Linked DNA regions of Oceanicoccus sp. KOV_DT_Chl. The protein of the gene in region 1 interacts with the protein of each later gene in a pairwise test. Links are inferred from orthologs where the notes say so. Each region holds a gene or a part of one and is shown in the gene's direction. Other genes may lie near its edges.

Evidence for each region. Proteins that work in one complex are often made in the same cells at the same time.
Region 2: the proteins of tsaE (region 1) and rlmB interact in binary tests that used the Escherichia coli proteins (3 or more experiments, as listed by UniProt). The link is inferred for Oceanicoccus sp. KOV_DT_Chl from one-to-one orthologs.

What each region holds. Positions count from the first base shown.
Region 1 is NZ_FQLF01000002.1:2,354,507-2,362,449, forward strand. The notes cover bases 5,177-7,873. They hold tsaE (tRNA (adenosine(37)-N6)-threonylcarbamoyltransferase complex ATPase subunit type 1 TsaE), read left to right. Parts: upstream 5,177-6,123; coding sequence 6,124-6,624; downstream 6,625-7,873. Other genes in these bases: UNITIG_RS25645 (NAD(P)H-hydrate epimerase), read left to right, coding at 5,177-5,251; UNITIG_RS25650 (NAD(P)H-hydrate dehydratase), read left to right, coding at 5,248-6,105; UNITIG_RS14955 (N-acetylmuramoyl-L-alanine amidase), read left to right, coding at 6,766-7,873. Outside these bases: UNITIG_RS14920 (methyl-accepting chemotaxis protein), read right to left, coding at 1-940; UNITIG_RS14925 (TRAP transporter small permease), read left to right, coding at 1,166-1,645; UNITIG_RS14930 (TRAP transporter large permease), read left to right, coding at 1,648-2,901; UNITIG_RS14935 (SRPBCC family protein), read left to right, coding at 2,943-3,401; tRNA epoxyqueuosine(34) reductase QueG, read right to left, coding at 3,416-4,510; more of UNITIG_RS25645, read left to right, coding at 4,553-5,176; more of UNITIG_RS14955, read left to right, coding at 7,874-7,943. UniProt on the Escherichia coli protein: Required for the formation of a threonylcarbamoyl group on adenosine at position 37 (t(6)A37) in tRNAs that read codons beginning with adenine.
Region 2 is NZ_FQLF01000002.1:913,295-918,370, reverse strand. What follows is about bases 1-2,821. They hold rlmB (23S rRNA (guanosine(2251)-2'-O)-methyltransferase RlmB), read left to right. Parts: upstream 1-952; coding sequence 953-1,690; downstream 1,691-2,821. Other genes in these bases: rpsF (30S ribosomal protein S6), read left to right, coding at 2,678-2,821; UNITIG_RS07925 (ABC transporter substrate-binding protein), read left to right, coding at 1,690-2,511; rnr (ribonuclease R), read left to right, coding at 1-921. Outside these bases: more of rpsF, read left to right, coding at 2,822-3,118; rpsR (30S ribosomal protein S18), read left to right, coding at 3,143-3,370; UNITIG_RS07910 (hypothetical protein), read left to right, coding at 3,434-4,303; rplI (50S ribosomal protein L9), read left to right, coding at 4,370-4,822; dnaB (replicative DNA helicase), read left to right, coding at 5,028-5,076. UniProt on the Escherichia coli protein: Specifically methylates the ribose of guanosine 2251 in 23S rRNA.

The sequences.
Region 1 (7,943 bases):
GTTGCAAAACCGATTCAACTTGCTGGCTTTGTTCAAGACTGTTGCGGCTCAAAGTCAGACCCTGTTCCATTGCCTTTACAGCACTGCGCGCTTTTTCTTGTAGCCCTTCTACCATGGTTTGAATTTCACCGGTAGAATCTTGAGTGCGGTGGGCCAGTGCGCGAACTTCATCTGCTACTACCGCAAAGCCGCGACCTTGCTCACCGGCTCGGGCGGCTTCGATGGCAGCGTTCAAGGCTAGCAAATTAGTTTGTTCGGCAATGCCGCCGATAACATCAAGTACTGAGCCAATTTGAGCGCTTTCTTCCTGAAGCCGGGCGATGTTGGCGCTCATGGTTTCTACATTACTCACTAGCTCTTTCATAGATGCTTGATTGGCATCTGAAGCGGCACAGCCTAGTTCAAGCGAGTCAATGACTTCGCCCACAGTGCTAGTAATTTGGTGTGTGTTGTCAGATAAGGTAGAGGAAGTAGCGGTAATTTGGCTAAGTGATTCAGCTACGGTTAGCACAGACTGATTGCTGCTTTCTAGCTGGGCTACAGATGATGACATGCGTTGTGCCTGGTTTTCTGCACCCTGTAACACTTGATCGGCATCGGTACGAATATTGGATAACACTTCACGTAGGTTACCAATGAAGTTGCTTAGGTTATTGGTGATTTGCGCTAATTCATCATTGGCTGTATCACGTAATGGGTTTGAAGGTGCTGTTTCTGTGCTGATAATCAGTGAGAGGTAGCGGCCTAGCGCTTCCAGTCTGTTGCTTGCCAGACTTTTTAAGCTTACAGCACTAACGATTACCATAAGGGCCAAACTGATGACCAAATTAATCAGGCCCTCGCTGCCGCTAATAAAGACGTTGGCTAATATAAGAAGGATGGCGGTAATGCCAATGGGTAACAGTGCGCGCCCGATCAGGCTGCTGCTTAATATGGACATGGTTATTGATACTCTGATTAGGTCTGGATGACTGTTAATTATAGGAGAAGTATTAACATATAGCGGTAAAATAACCAATAACTTAAGGCTTTTGCTGAGATTATTGGGGTGTCAGTAATATCTTCAAACTTGCAGCTAAAGTCGCTAATATAGGCATTGTTATACGCGATAACAATATAATACGTTAACCACTTCTAAATTCCGGCCACTGTGAACACTTCGTCAATGTTAGCTATTTTAAATCATATCGAGCGAGTGCTATGCAATAGTGCCCTAGCCTTGTTAGCGTTGGTGCTATTTGCCGATGTGTTACTCCGGACTTTATTTGGAAACGGCTTAAGCTGGGCGCATCAAGTGGCGGTATATGCCAATATCGTGGTTTCCTTGTTGGGATTAGGTTTAGCTTCTGCCAATGGTAGCCATTTGCGCCCGCGATTTGCCGACCATTGGCTACCACGGGCCTGGGAGCCGCAGATACAGCGCTTGGCTGCGTTGCTTAGTGCTATGTTGCTTGGGTTTTTTGCTTTTTTAGGTGTGCAGTTGGTGTTGGAGAGCTACGCGCTGGCTGAGAAGTCTAGTGTGTTGTTAATACCGGTATGGCCGGTGCAGTTGTTATTACCGCTGGCTTTTGTTTTGTCGAGCATCCGCTACTTGTTGTTTTCATTTTATCCCGCATTGCAGCCCGTAAATGAGTCGGTGGAGTAGTGGTGACGATTCTCGGCTTGATAGTGCTGGTGTTGTTGTTGCTATTGTTGCGACAGCCAGTGATGATAATTTTGATGGCAGTACTGGCCTACTGTTATTACTTCTTTAGTGATAGTGAATTACGTTTTATTCTGCTGGATGCGTGGGGGGCATTAAACAAAGAAGTATTGCTCTCTATTCCACTGTATATCTTGGCCGGTAATTTAATGAGTGCCGGTTCTATGGCCAGCCGTATCACCGATGTGTTGCGAGAAGTGACCATTATAATACCAGGTGGCCTAGCGCTATCGGCAGTGCTGGCTTGCGCAATTTTTGCTGCTATGTCCGGGTCCTCCACGGTGACATTGTTAGCAGTCGGTAGCGTCCTGTATCCGGCTTTAATTGAGGCGGGTTATCCCAAGCGTTTGTCCATAGGCGTACTTTGTGCCGCTGGCACGCTGGGTATTATTATTCCGCCTAGTATCCCGCTTATTTTATATGGTGTGATGACCAAGGCTTCAATTGTTGATTTATTTCTCGCGGGCTTCGGGCCGGCACTACTACTAACGTTCATTATTTCAGCTTATGTTTTATTTAAATGCCGACATATGCCAACGGGGCGTTACTCAGTCGCGTTGTGGCATAGTTTAAAACGTAGCATATTGGCGTTGTTGGCGCCTGCTTTAGTATTGGGTGGCATATACAGTGGTTTTTTTACTGCTACTGAGGCGGCGGTAGTAGCCGTTTTTTATACATTGTTTATACAATTATTTGTTTATAAAGAAATGCAAATAAACGATGTATTAAAAATTACGGAAAAGACCTGCACGTTAATTGGCGGTTTATTTCCAGTGTTGATGCTAGCCGTTTGTCTGAATATGTTTCTTACCTACCAGCAGCTTCCCGACCAGTTAGTGGCCACAATGCTGCAATATATTGATAGTAAGTTAAGTTTTTTACTGGCTAGTAATATCCTGCTGTTATTAACTGGCAGTATTATTGATATTGGTTCGGCTATTTTGATTTTAGCGCCATTACTAAAGCCTGTTGCCAATAGCCTGGGGATAGATACCATTCACTTTGGTATTATGATGATTGTGAATTTGGAAATCGGGTATTTAACGCCGCCTATGGGTCTGAATTTAATTATTGCCATGGGCGCTTTTAGGGAAAGTTTCTGGGAGATATGCAAGGCGGCGGTGCCTTTTATGGGCTTGATGTTAATTGGCTTAATAATAGTTGCGGCTGTACCCGAGATTAGTTTGTTTTTACTTTAAGTGTCACCCGTTCTGGTGCTGAAATTTACAGGGAGAGTGAAATGCCGTTTATTGATTGTGTCGATGAAATAACAATCGAAGCGCCAGCCTCAATGGTATACCAGGTAGTGGCTAACTATCCGCAATGGAAAAAGTGGATACCTGTTTACCAGTGTTCTCTTATTAATCAAGATAGCGTGGTTGTGGGGGCGCAGCTGCGTCATCAGTATGGTTATAAACCAATAATTCTCAGTGATTTTGTTCGGCAAATTGATGCCATGATTCCCGGTGAAAGCATTGAGGAGTCTTATATTGAGGGCGATCTTATTGGTAAAGGCATTTGGCGCTTTCTAGAAAAAAATAATAAAACCACTGTATCTTTTCATTGTGCGGTGCAATCCAATAAAGTCTTTTCTCATTTGTCTTTTTTGTTGATGGGGAAAATGGCGCATCGAAATGTCTATAAGCCGCTACTGAAAAAATTAAAAGAGCATTGTGAGTCACTAGTGGCGATCGAGTGAAGCAGAAAAAGTGATTAGTTTAATCGGGATAAGGCCCAGTTAATGTGCTCCGCGACCATAGTAGACGCCTGTTTTTTTTTGGCTTCAAGTGCAGCAATGACGGCAGGATTTTTAGGCCCATTACCCAGCGCAACAGCAATATTGCGCTGCCAGCAGTCATAACCAATGCGCCGAATGGCTGAGCCCTCGGTACGTTGTAAAAATTCTTGCTCATCCCAGTTAAATAAATCCAGTAATTGTGCTGACTGTAAATCGTTGCGCGGTTGGAAGTCGTCTTCTTGCGAGGGTTTAGAAAATTTATTCCAGGGGCATACTAGCTGACAGTCATCGCAACCGTAAATGCGATTGCCCATTAACGGGCGCAATTCTTCTGGAATGCTGTCTTTTAGTTCAATGGTTAGATAAGAAATACAACGGCGCGCATCCACTTGGTTGGGGCCGACGATGGCGCCAGTGGGGCAGTCATCAATACAGGCGGTGCAGCTACCGCAGTGCATGGTTTGTTGTGCTGGGTCCGCAGGTAGTGGCAAGTCGGTATAAATCTCGCCAAGGAAAAACCAGGAACCTGCCTGTGAGTTGATTAGCATAGTGTTTTTGCCAATCCAGCCGAGACCGGCGTTTTCTGCCAGTGCCCTTTCCAGTACAGGTGCGCTATCGACAAATGCGCGGTGGTTGTGTTGACCGGCAACAGCGGAAATTTTTTCGGCTAATTTAGCCAGGCGTTTACGCATTAATTTATGATAATCCCGACCGAGGGCATAGCGTGAGACATAGGCTTGGCTGGGGTTGTTGAGCACCTCAGTCATGTCGTCAGTATCGGGCAAGTAGTCCATGCGGGCACTGATCACGCGGATAGTGCCAGGTAATAACTGCTCTGGATTGGAGCGCTTGTCACCGTGGCTCTCCATATAGTGCATGTCGCCATGGAAGTTTTTTTCCAGCCAGTGCTGTAAGTGCGCTCTGTGTTCGCCTAAATCAATGTCGCTGATGCCGATTTGCTGAAAACCCAACTCAGCGCCCCAGTGGCGAATATCCTCGACCAGGCGGTATAAGTCGATGGTATGGACATCAGGCTTATTGTCGGTGTTAGATGTGGGATTATTGACCATGGCGGCTATTGGGTTTCGTAGTAATGCGATGCATCATTTATAATGAAAACTATTCTGACAGATTGCGACATTAAAGTAATGAACAGTCATCAACCCTTACCGACAAACTTATACCGCGCGGCGGCCGTTCGTGAACTGGATCGGCTGGCCATTGAGCAGGGGGGGATTGCTGGTTTTACGCTGATGCGCCGGGCTGGCAAGGCCGCTTTTAATGTATTGCAGGAAGCCTGGCCTGAGTTGGAGCGCATCACAGTGTTTTGCGGCACCGGTAATAATGGCGGGGATGGCTATGTGATGGCATCACTGGCGCGCCAGCAGGGTATTGCAGTGCAAGTGGTGCAGTGCGGCGACGCTGAAAAAATTCAGGGTGATGCGTTGCAAGCACGTAAATTGGCGCTGCAGGATGGTGTTGAGGTTATTGCCTTTTCTGAGTCTGTCATCATTCAGCAAGGCGTCATTGTTGATGCTTTGCTGGGAACCGGCTTAAGCGGTGAGCTACGGGCCGACGCGCTGACAGCAATTGCGGCGATGAATGCTAGCGACTGCCCTGTACTGGCCGTGGATATCCCTTCGGGGTTGTGCAGTGACACCGGCCGGGTGATGTCTTCAGCAGGTAATAATAGTGCAGTCTATGCGGAGCATACGACTAGTTTTATTGGCTTTAAGCAAGGCCTGTTGACGGGGCCGCACCGGCGTACACAGGCACTGTCCATTTTTTTGATTTGCGGGTTCCCGCAATGATTTTTGGTCAGGTGGCTGCTAGTAGTGAACGATTGGATTTAGCCGCATTAATGAAGCACCTTCCCGCTCGGGCAACAACAGCCCATAAAGGACATGGTGGGCATGTCATGATTACCGGCGGCGATGCAGGTATGGCCGGCGCGGCGGTAATGGCGTCGCAAGCGGCCTGCCGAGTCGGCGCCGGACTTATTTCCTGTGCGACACGTCCCGAACATATCCCTGCATTGATCAGCCGCTGCCCTGAAGTGATGGCTCATGGTGTTATTTCCGGGCAGGAGCTGGCAGAGCTATTGCCCAGAGCTAATGCTGTGGTGGTTGGGCCAGGCTTGGGTCAGGCGGCGTGGGGTGAACAATTATTTCAGCAAGTGTGCCAGTTGGATGTGCCTTTGGTAGTGGATGCTGATGCGCTTAATATGTTGGCTGCAAGAACTTTTATAAAGGAATGTACCCGCGACAAGTGGATATTAACGCCGCATCCCGGTGAGGCGGCCAGATTGTTGAATTGTTCGGTCGCCGAAATCCAGCAAGACCGTTTTGCAGCCGTTATTGAATTACAACGTCGTTATGGCGGGGCAGTCATTTTAAAAGGCGCGGGTACTTTAGTGGCTGATAGTGAGCACCAATTGCCAGCACTTTGTGCTTATGGCAACCCGGGCATGGCCAGCGGCGGCATGGGCGATGTGCTTAGTGGCGTGCTGGGTGCTTTATTGGCACAAGGCTTGTCGGTTGCCGATGCAGCCAGACTAGGTGTGTGCTTGCATGGTGCGGCGGCAGATTTGGCTGCTTTAGATGGTCAGCGTGGGATGCTGGCGACAGATTTGCTGCCTCATTTACGTCATTTGGTGAATGAATAACTGGATGACCTATTTTATATGAATACCCTGCAAGCAAACGCGTTCGAATTCTCTATTCAATTATTGGGCGAAGCTGCCATGGTCGCGTTTGGTGCTGAGCTGGGCCGCGCCTGTCTCCAGCGGCAAGTAGTCATTTTTCTGGATGGCGACTTGGGTATGGGTAAAACCACCTTGAGTCGGGGCGTATTACAGGCTTTTGGTCATCAAGGGGCGGTAAAAAGCCCGACCTATACGCTGGTCGAACCTTATGAGTTTAATGATGCTAGTGTCTACCATTTCGATTTATACCGTCTGGGAGATCCAGAAGAATTGGAATATATGGGGATACGCGACTATTTTGAGTCTAAAAATAGCCTATGCTTAGTAGAGTGGGCGGAAAAAGGGGCGATGTTTTTGCCCATGGCGGATTTAGTGGTTAGGATACAGGCCATCAGTGACGGGCGGGATTTAGTTATTGTTAGCCAGACAAAAACCGGAGCGGCGATATTGAAGTTGCTGGCCACTAGCCATAATAATTAACGGTTGATCGAAGTGGTTGTTGTTACGGCGGCATCGATTGGCAATAAAGTTGACCAGAACGAGAATTAATAAAGAGTGATGCGGTTAAATCAATCTTTCGAACAGCTGCTTTGGTGTGTAAACATCAAGGTCTTTCGCCCCTTGAAAAAGGCTTATCTTCCGGTATTCCTGCTGCTGCCAATGTATTGGACTGTGTTTGCACAAGCGGCGACAGTGGACGATGTACGGGTCTGGCGGGCACCGGATCACACCCGGGTGGTCTTGGAATTATCTGCACCCACTTCCCATAAAGTCATTACGCTGGCAGCACCGAATCGTATTGTGGTGGATATTGATAATGCCACTCTTAAAGCCAAGTTGACGCAGTTGGATTTGCAAGGCAGTCCTATCTCAAGGGTGCGCTCAGGTATTAAAGATAAGTCGGATCTGCGTTTGGTTCTGGATGTGAATAGTGACGTTAAGCCGCGCAGCTTTTTACTAAAGGCCAATCAGGAATTTAAGGATCGATTGGTAGTTGACTTGTACGACAAAAACACCAGCCAGCCGGTAGTAAAGCATGTCGATGATCAAAGTTTACGGGATATTATTATTGCTATCGATGCCGGGCATGGCGGCGAAGATCCCGGTGCCAGTGGTGCTAATAAATTGCGTGAAAAGCACGTGGTGCTTGAAATAGCCAAAGAACTTAATTATCTATTGGGTAAAGAAAAGGGTTATAAGCCAGTACTGGTTCGTACTGGTGATTATTATGTTGGCCTCCAGCAGCGTCGCAATATTGCCCGTAAATCGCAGGCTGATTTGATGGTTTCAATTCATGCCGATGCGTTTAGTGATCACCGCGCTTATGGCTCCTCTGTTTATGCTTTGTCTCGCAGGGGTGCCTCTAGCGCCATGGCGCAAGTGTTAGCCAATGATGCGAATAACTCGGATTTGGTTGGGGGGGTTAGCCTCAGCGATAAAGATGATGTGTTGGCCGGTGTACTGGCCGATTTATCGATGTCGGCCAGTTTGGATGTGAGTACTCAGGTGGGTTTCCAGGTTGTGGGACAAATGGGTAAGATTTCTCGCTTGCATAGTAAAAAAGTGGAGCTGGCTAATTTCTCGGTATTACGCTCCCCGGATGTGCCGTCAATTTTAGTTGAGACCGGTTTTATCTCTAATCCTAATGAAGCTAAAAAACTCAGTACGAAAACCTATCAGCGGCAAATGGCCAGAGCCATTTTTAATGGTATTACCAGTCATTTTTCCACCAGCCCTCCGCATGATACTTACTTGGCCAGTAAAAAGCGTGACAGTAATTTGCATGTTGAATATGTGAT
Region 2 (5,076 bases), 1.4 Mb from region 1 along the record:
GCGTTGTTGTCGCAATTGGGTGATCGCGCTGATGCCCCCATTATTCAAACGATGATGTTGCGGTCGTTACGGCAAGCGGTTTATCAGCCGGAAAACCTCGGTCACTTCGGTTTGAATTATGACGCTTATGGGCATTTTACTTCGCCTATTCGCCGCTATCCCGATCTGTTAGTACATCGTGCTATTCGCCATGTGGTGCGCAGTAATATGGAGTCAGCGCAGGTGAAGCGGGTTGAAGGTGCCGGTGTGCTGGCTAAGAAAGATATTTATCCGTATGACTTAGCGGCGCTGTTAGTGTTGGGCGCGCAGTGTTCGATGTCTGAGCGCAGAGCTGATGATGCCACTCGTGAAGTCGTGGCTTGGCTTAAGTGTGAGTATTTGCAAGACCGTGTGGGTGAAACCTTTGAAGGCGTAGTCGCTGCGGTTACCGGTTTTGGTTTGTTCGTAGAATTAGTGGGGGTGCATGTCGAAGGATTGGTGCATGTCAGTTCGCTAGCCAGTGATTATTATCAATTTGATCAAGCCAAGCAGCGTTTGCTGGGTGAGCGCACCGGTACCAGTTTTCAGTTAGGGGATTCGGTCACGGTGCAGATTGTGCGCGTGAGTCTGGATGATAAGAAAATTGACCTGGAAATGGTGGAAGGCTCCAGTCGCGCCAAACGGCGAGCGGCTAAATCCAAAACTACTGTTGAGCGCCCGACGGGTAAGAAAAAATCAGTGGATAAAAAAAATGCCAGTGCCAATAAAAAGCGCGTGCAGAAATCGTCCAAGCCTGCTGGTGGTAAAGTAGCCGCGGCAAAAAAAGGTACTAAAGCAAAGCCGGCAACTAAATCAAAAGCGTCTAGCAAGTCAGCATCAAACGCAAAGCCTGCTGCTAATAGTGCGGCGGCGGGTAAAACTGTCCGAAAAAGAAAACGATAATTTTTTATTCTGAGAGTAGTGAGAACAAATAGTGAGTGAACAACATTGGGTGTTTGGCATCCATGCCGTTGAGGCCTTATTGCAGCGACAACCCAATCGCATCGAAGAATTGTGGTTGCAGCAGGGCCGTAACGACCAGCGCATGCAGGCAATACAGGATCACGCCGAGCAATTAGGTATTCGTTGCAAGACGGTTAACCGTGATGAGCTTGATAAGCAAGTTGAAGGCAATCATCAGGGGGTGTTGGCGCAAACCAAACCGGCCCAAACACTGCGTGAACGCGACTTAAAAGAATTGTTAGATGGGCTGGATCACCCGCCATTGTTATTGATTCTGGATGGCGTTACCGATCCGCATAATTTAGGTGCCTGTTTACGCACCGCTGATGCCGCAGGTGTGGATGCTGTTATCGCCCCCAAAGACAACTCCGCACCGCTCAATGCTACTGTTAGGAAGGTGGCTTGTGGTGCAGCTGAGGTGATGCCGTTTATTCAGGTGACCAACCTTGCCAGGACCATGAAGGATATTCAGGAGCGGGGTATCTGGATTAGTGGTACCGCTGGCGAGGCTGAGCAAAGTGTCTATGAGGCTAATTTAACTGGGCCGATAGCATTAGTGATGGGCGCTGAGGGCAAAGGTATGCGTCGATTAACCCGGGAAAATTGTGATTACTTGATTAAGCTGCCCATGGCAGGTTCAGTGAGTAGCCTGAATGTGTCGGTGGCTACAGGAATCTGTTTGTTTGAGGCGGTTAGGCAGCGCGGCTAATGGTTAATACTTTCTGGACATTTATTCTGTTGTGCCTATTGGCAAACAATCTCGGTGCCCAGACTTTTCATGTCGATGCTTCCAAAGAGGATCATCTTCCCCCTTATGGTTGGTATGATGCCATCAACGGCGGGGTTGGTGGTTATGCATCATTGGTAGTAGCAGCAATTGCTAAGGAGTTGGGTTTTCAGGTTGAGACGCAGTGGATTGATACGCCCTCAAGTCAGGCTCCAGGCGTGGCCTTACAGAAGGTGATGGCTGGCCAGTCAGATTATAGTTTTTTCCCGCCAGAGTATCTTCCTGATGCTCACGCTTTAATCGTTTCTGCTATCCCTGTATACCATGTTGAATCACGGATCTTTGTTGCCAGGGACAGTGCAATAAAATTCGAGCGGCGGCAGGAGCTAGTGGGTTTAAGGGGTGGCCATTTTGGTGAGCTAGGTGTGTCGGGTAACCCTGAGTTTGATCGCTATGCTGAAGAAAGTTTATCAATTGTCCATTATCCCAGTTATGCTGCTGTAGCTCGGGCCTTGGTTGATGGCGAGCTTGACTATGTGGTTGGTGTCAATAAGACCCTGCAGTTGGAGTTTCATTTATTAGGCAAGCGGGCTGAATTTACCCCCCGGGGCCCTGTCATTATGAAGGTGCCGGTTCATTGGATTATTTCGTCCAGGTCGCCGATGGCCAAGTATGCACAAGCAATGGAAAGTAAACTCAAGCAGTATCAAGAATCGGGCAAGTTGCGACTGATGATGGATAATGCAATGAAGCAGTATTTGCTCTACCGGCATGAGTTGGACAGTAGGGCTGAAGGTGAGTGATTGTTTATTGGTCAAATGGCTTGCTATCAATACTGAAATCCCCTAAAATCCGCGCCTCTTAAATCTCCGGCTGCCCGCTTTAAACGGCTATAGGCTACCGAAGACTCCTTGTCACACGGCAGCTTCACTATGAGTTGTGCGGTGGCTTAACCCGTAAGGAGATGCTATGCGTCATTACGAAATCGTTTTTATGGTCCACCCGGACCAATCTGAGCAGGTGCCCGGCATGGTCGAGCGCTACACCCAGGCTATTGAGAAGGACGGCGGTAAAATCCACCGTTTGGAAGACTGGGGCCGTCGTCACTTGGCTTACCCTATCAACAAAATTCATAAAGCCCACTACGTTTTGTTGAACGTTGAAGCTAATCAAGAAGCTATCGATGAATTGACTACTAACTTCCGTTTTAACGATGCCGTTATACGTAACCTGGTAGTGAAGATGGATGCTGCTGTTACTGCAGAGTCACCAATCATGAAAGCCGAAAAAGAGAGCCGCGAGCGTCGCGCTGCACGTCCTGAGCGCCGCGAAGAGTCTGCACCTGCTGCAGAATCTGCGGATAAAGAGTCCACTGCTGAAGTAGCTGATCAAGCTGCTAGCGAAGAATAATCGGTCTGATTAGGAGATATTCCCATGGCACGTTTTTTCCGTCGTCGTAAGTTCTGTCGTTTTACTGCAGAAGGTGTAGATCAGATTGATTATAAAGATCTGGAAACCTTGAAAGCCTATATCACTGAAACTGGCAAAATAGTACCTAGCCGTATTACCGGTACTAAGGCGAAGTATCAGCGTCAGCTTTCCAGCTGCATTAAGCGGGCTCGTTTTTTGGCTTTACTGCCATATACAGACCAGCATAAGTAAGGTTTGTTTATCGTCAACAAAGGCTTAGGTCGCGTTGTCGATGTACGGTTTGGGTAAGCATTCATGCGTGGTTTAGCTGAATATGTAATGAGAGGCCGCTCACAGGCGGTGATAGTCTCAGTTATCGCTACCGGAACTGTATTGTTTGCTTGGGTCGGAGCGGCAGTGTTGGCTTTAGTGACACTTCGCCAAGGGCCCAGCCAAAGCAGTCACGTACTGCTTTGGGCCATGTTGCCCGCCATAGTAATGGCAGCAATGGGTGATACTGGGCCAGTCACGACTCTATTGGGAGTCATGCTGGTATCGATGGTGTTGAGATCGACCACCTCCTGGTCATGGGCGTTAGTCGCCGCAGTGGCTTCAGGAGTTGTTACCGCAGTGGTATTGCTGACTTTTGGACGCGGTTATATCGATGAGATATTGCGTTTATTAGTGCAGGTGCTGGAGCAATTAGCCAGTCAGCCAAACGGTGATGCCAGCAAGCTGGCGGCGTTAACGCCAACAGCGTTACAGGTGGCAGGTCTATTGGGTTTGAGTAACGCGTTTACTGTGGTCATGTGTCTGATGTTGGCACGTTGGTGGCAAGCGCAGTTATACAACCCCGGTGGTTTCAGGCAAGAGTTCCATAGCCTGAGATTGGCGCCGCAGCTATCGATAGTGTTACTGGTGGCAGGTTTGGCCTTGTCATCACTGGGGCCGGATTATCGCCTGTGGGGAGCAATGGTGGCACTGCCATTTGTGTTCGCCGGTTTTGCTTTAGTACATGGTGTTGCTGCACAACGGCAAATGAATAGTAGTTGGCTGCTGTTTTTCTATATTAGCTGGCTGTTGTTTGACCCTCTTAAAGGGGTGCTAGTGGTGTTGGCGATAGTAGACAGTTGGATTGATATTCGCGGGCGTTTGGCAAGTAAGCAAAACCAAAAGCCTGATTGAGCAATTGATAAAGATTAGACGGTCGTTGAATAGATTTTGCGACTGGACATAATGAGGGTAAGTACAATGCAAGTTATTCTGTTAGAGAAGGTCGGCAAGCTTGGTGATCTGGGTGATAAAGTCACCGTTAAAGCAGGTTTTGGTCGTAACTATTTGATTCCTTATGGCAAGGCTGTACCAGCTACTGCCAGCAATGTGGCTGATTTTGAAAGCCGCCGTGCTGAGCTCCAGGCTGCCGCTGCTGAAAAGCGTGCTGCTGCTGAAGCGCGTGCTGCCCAGCTGGCTGAGTTGACCGTGACTATCGAAGCCAATGCTGGCGATGAAGGTAAGTTGTTCGGTTCTATTGGTACTCGCGATATTGCTGATGCCATCACTAAAGCCGGTGTAGAAGTTAGCAAGTCAGAAGTGCGTTTGCCAACGGGTGTTATTCGCGAAGTCGGTGAGTATGAGATTGACGTGCAGCTGCACTCATCAGTCACTCAGGCGATTAAGCTTAACATTATTCCTGAAGCCGAATAATTGATGGCTTTGAAAGAGTAGGCTAAACCCGCCAGGGCAGCCCGCTTATTTCAAAAAAGCACTCCGGTGGTTCGCTGTCCGGTGTGCTTTTTTTTTGCCGCGATTTTGTTGCGGCCTACATACTCGGGAGTCGTCTCCTGATAGCATAAGCCCAGCTTACACTTCGAATAATAGAAAGACTGCAGGTAACAAACCGACTGTGGATATGGAAAACGAACCGCCAACGAATCTTGATAATATCTTTGCCTTTAGCC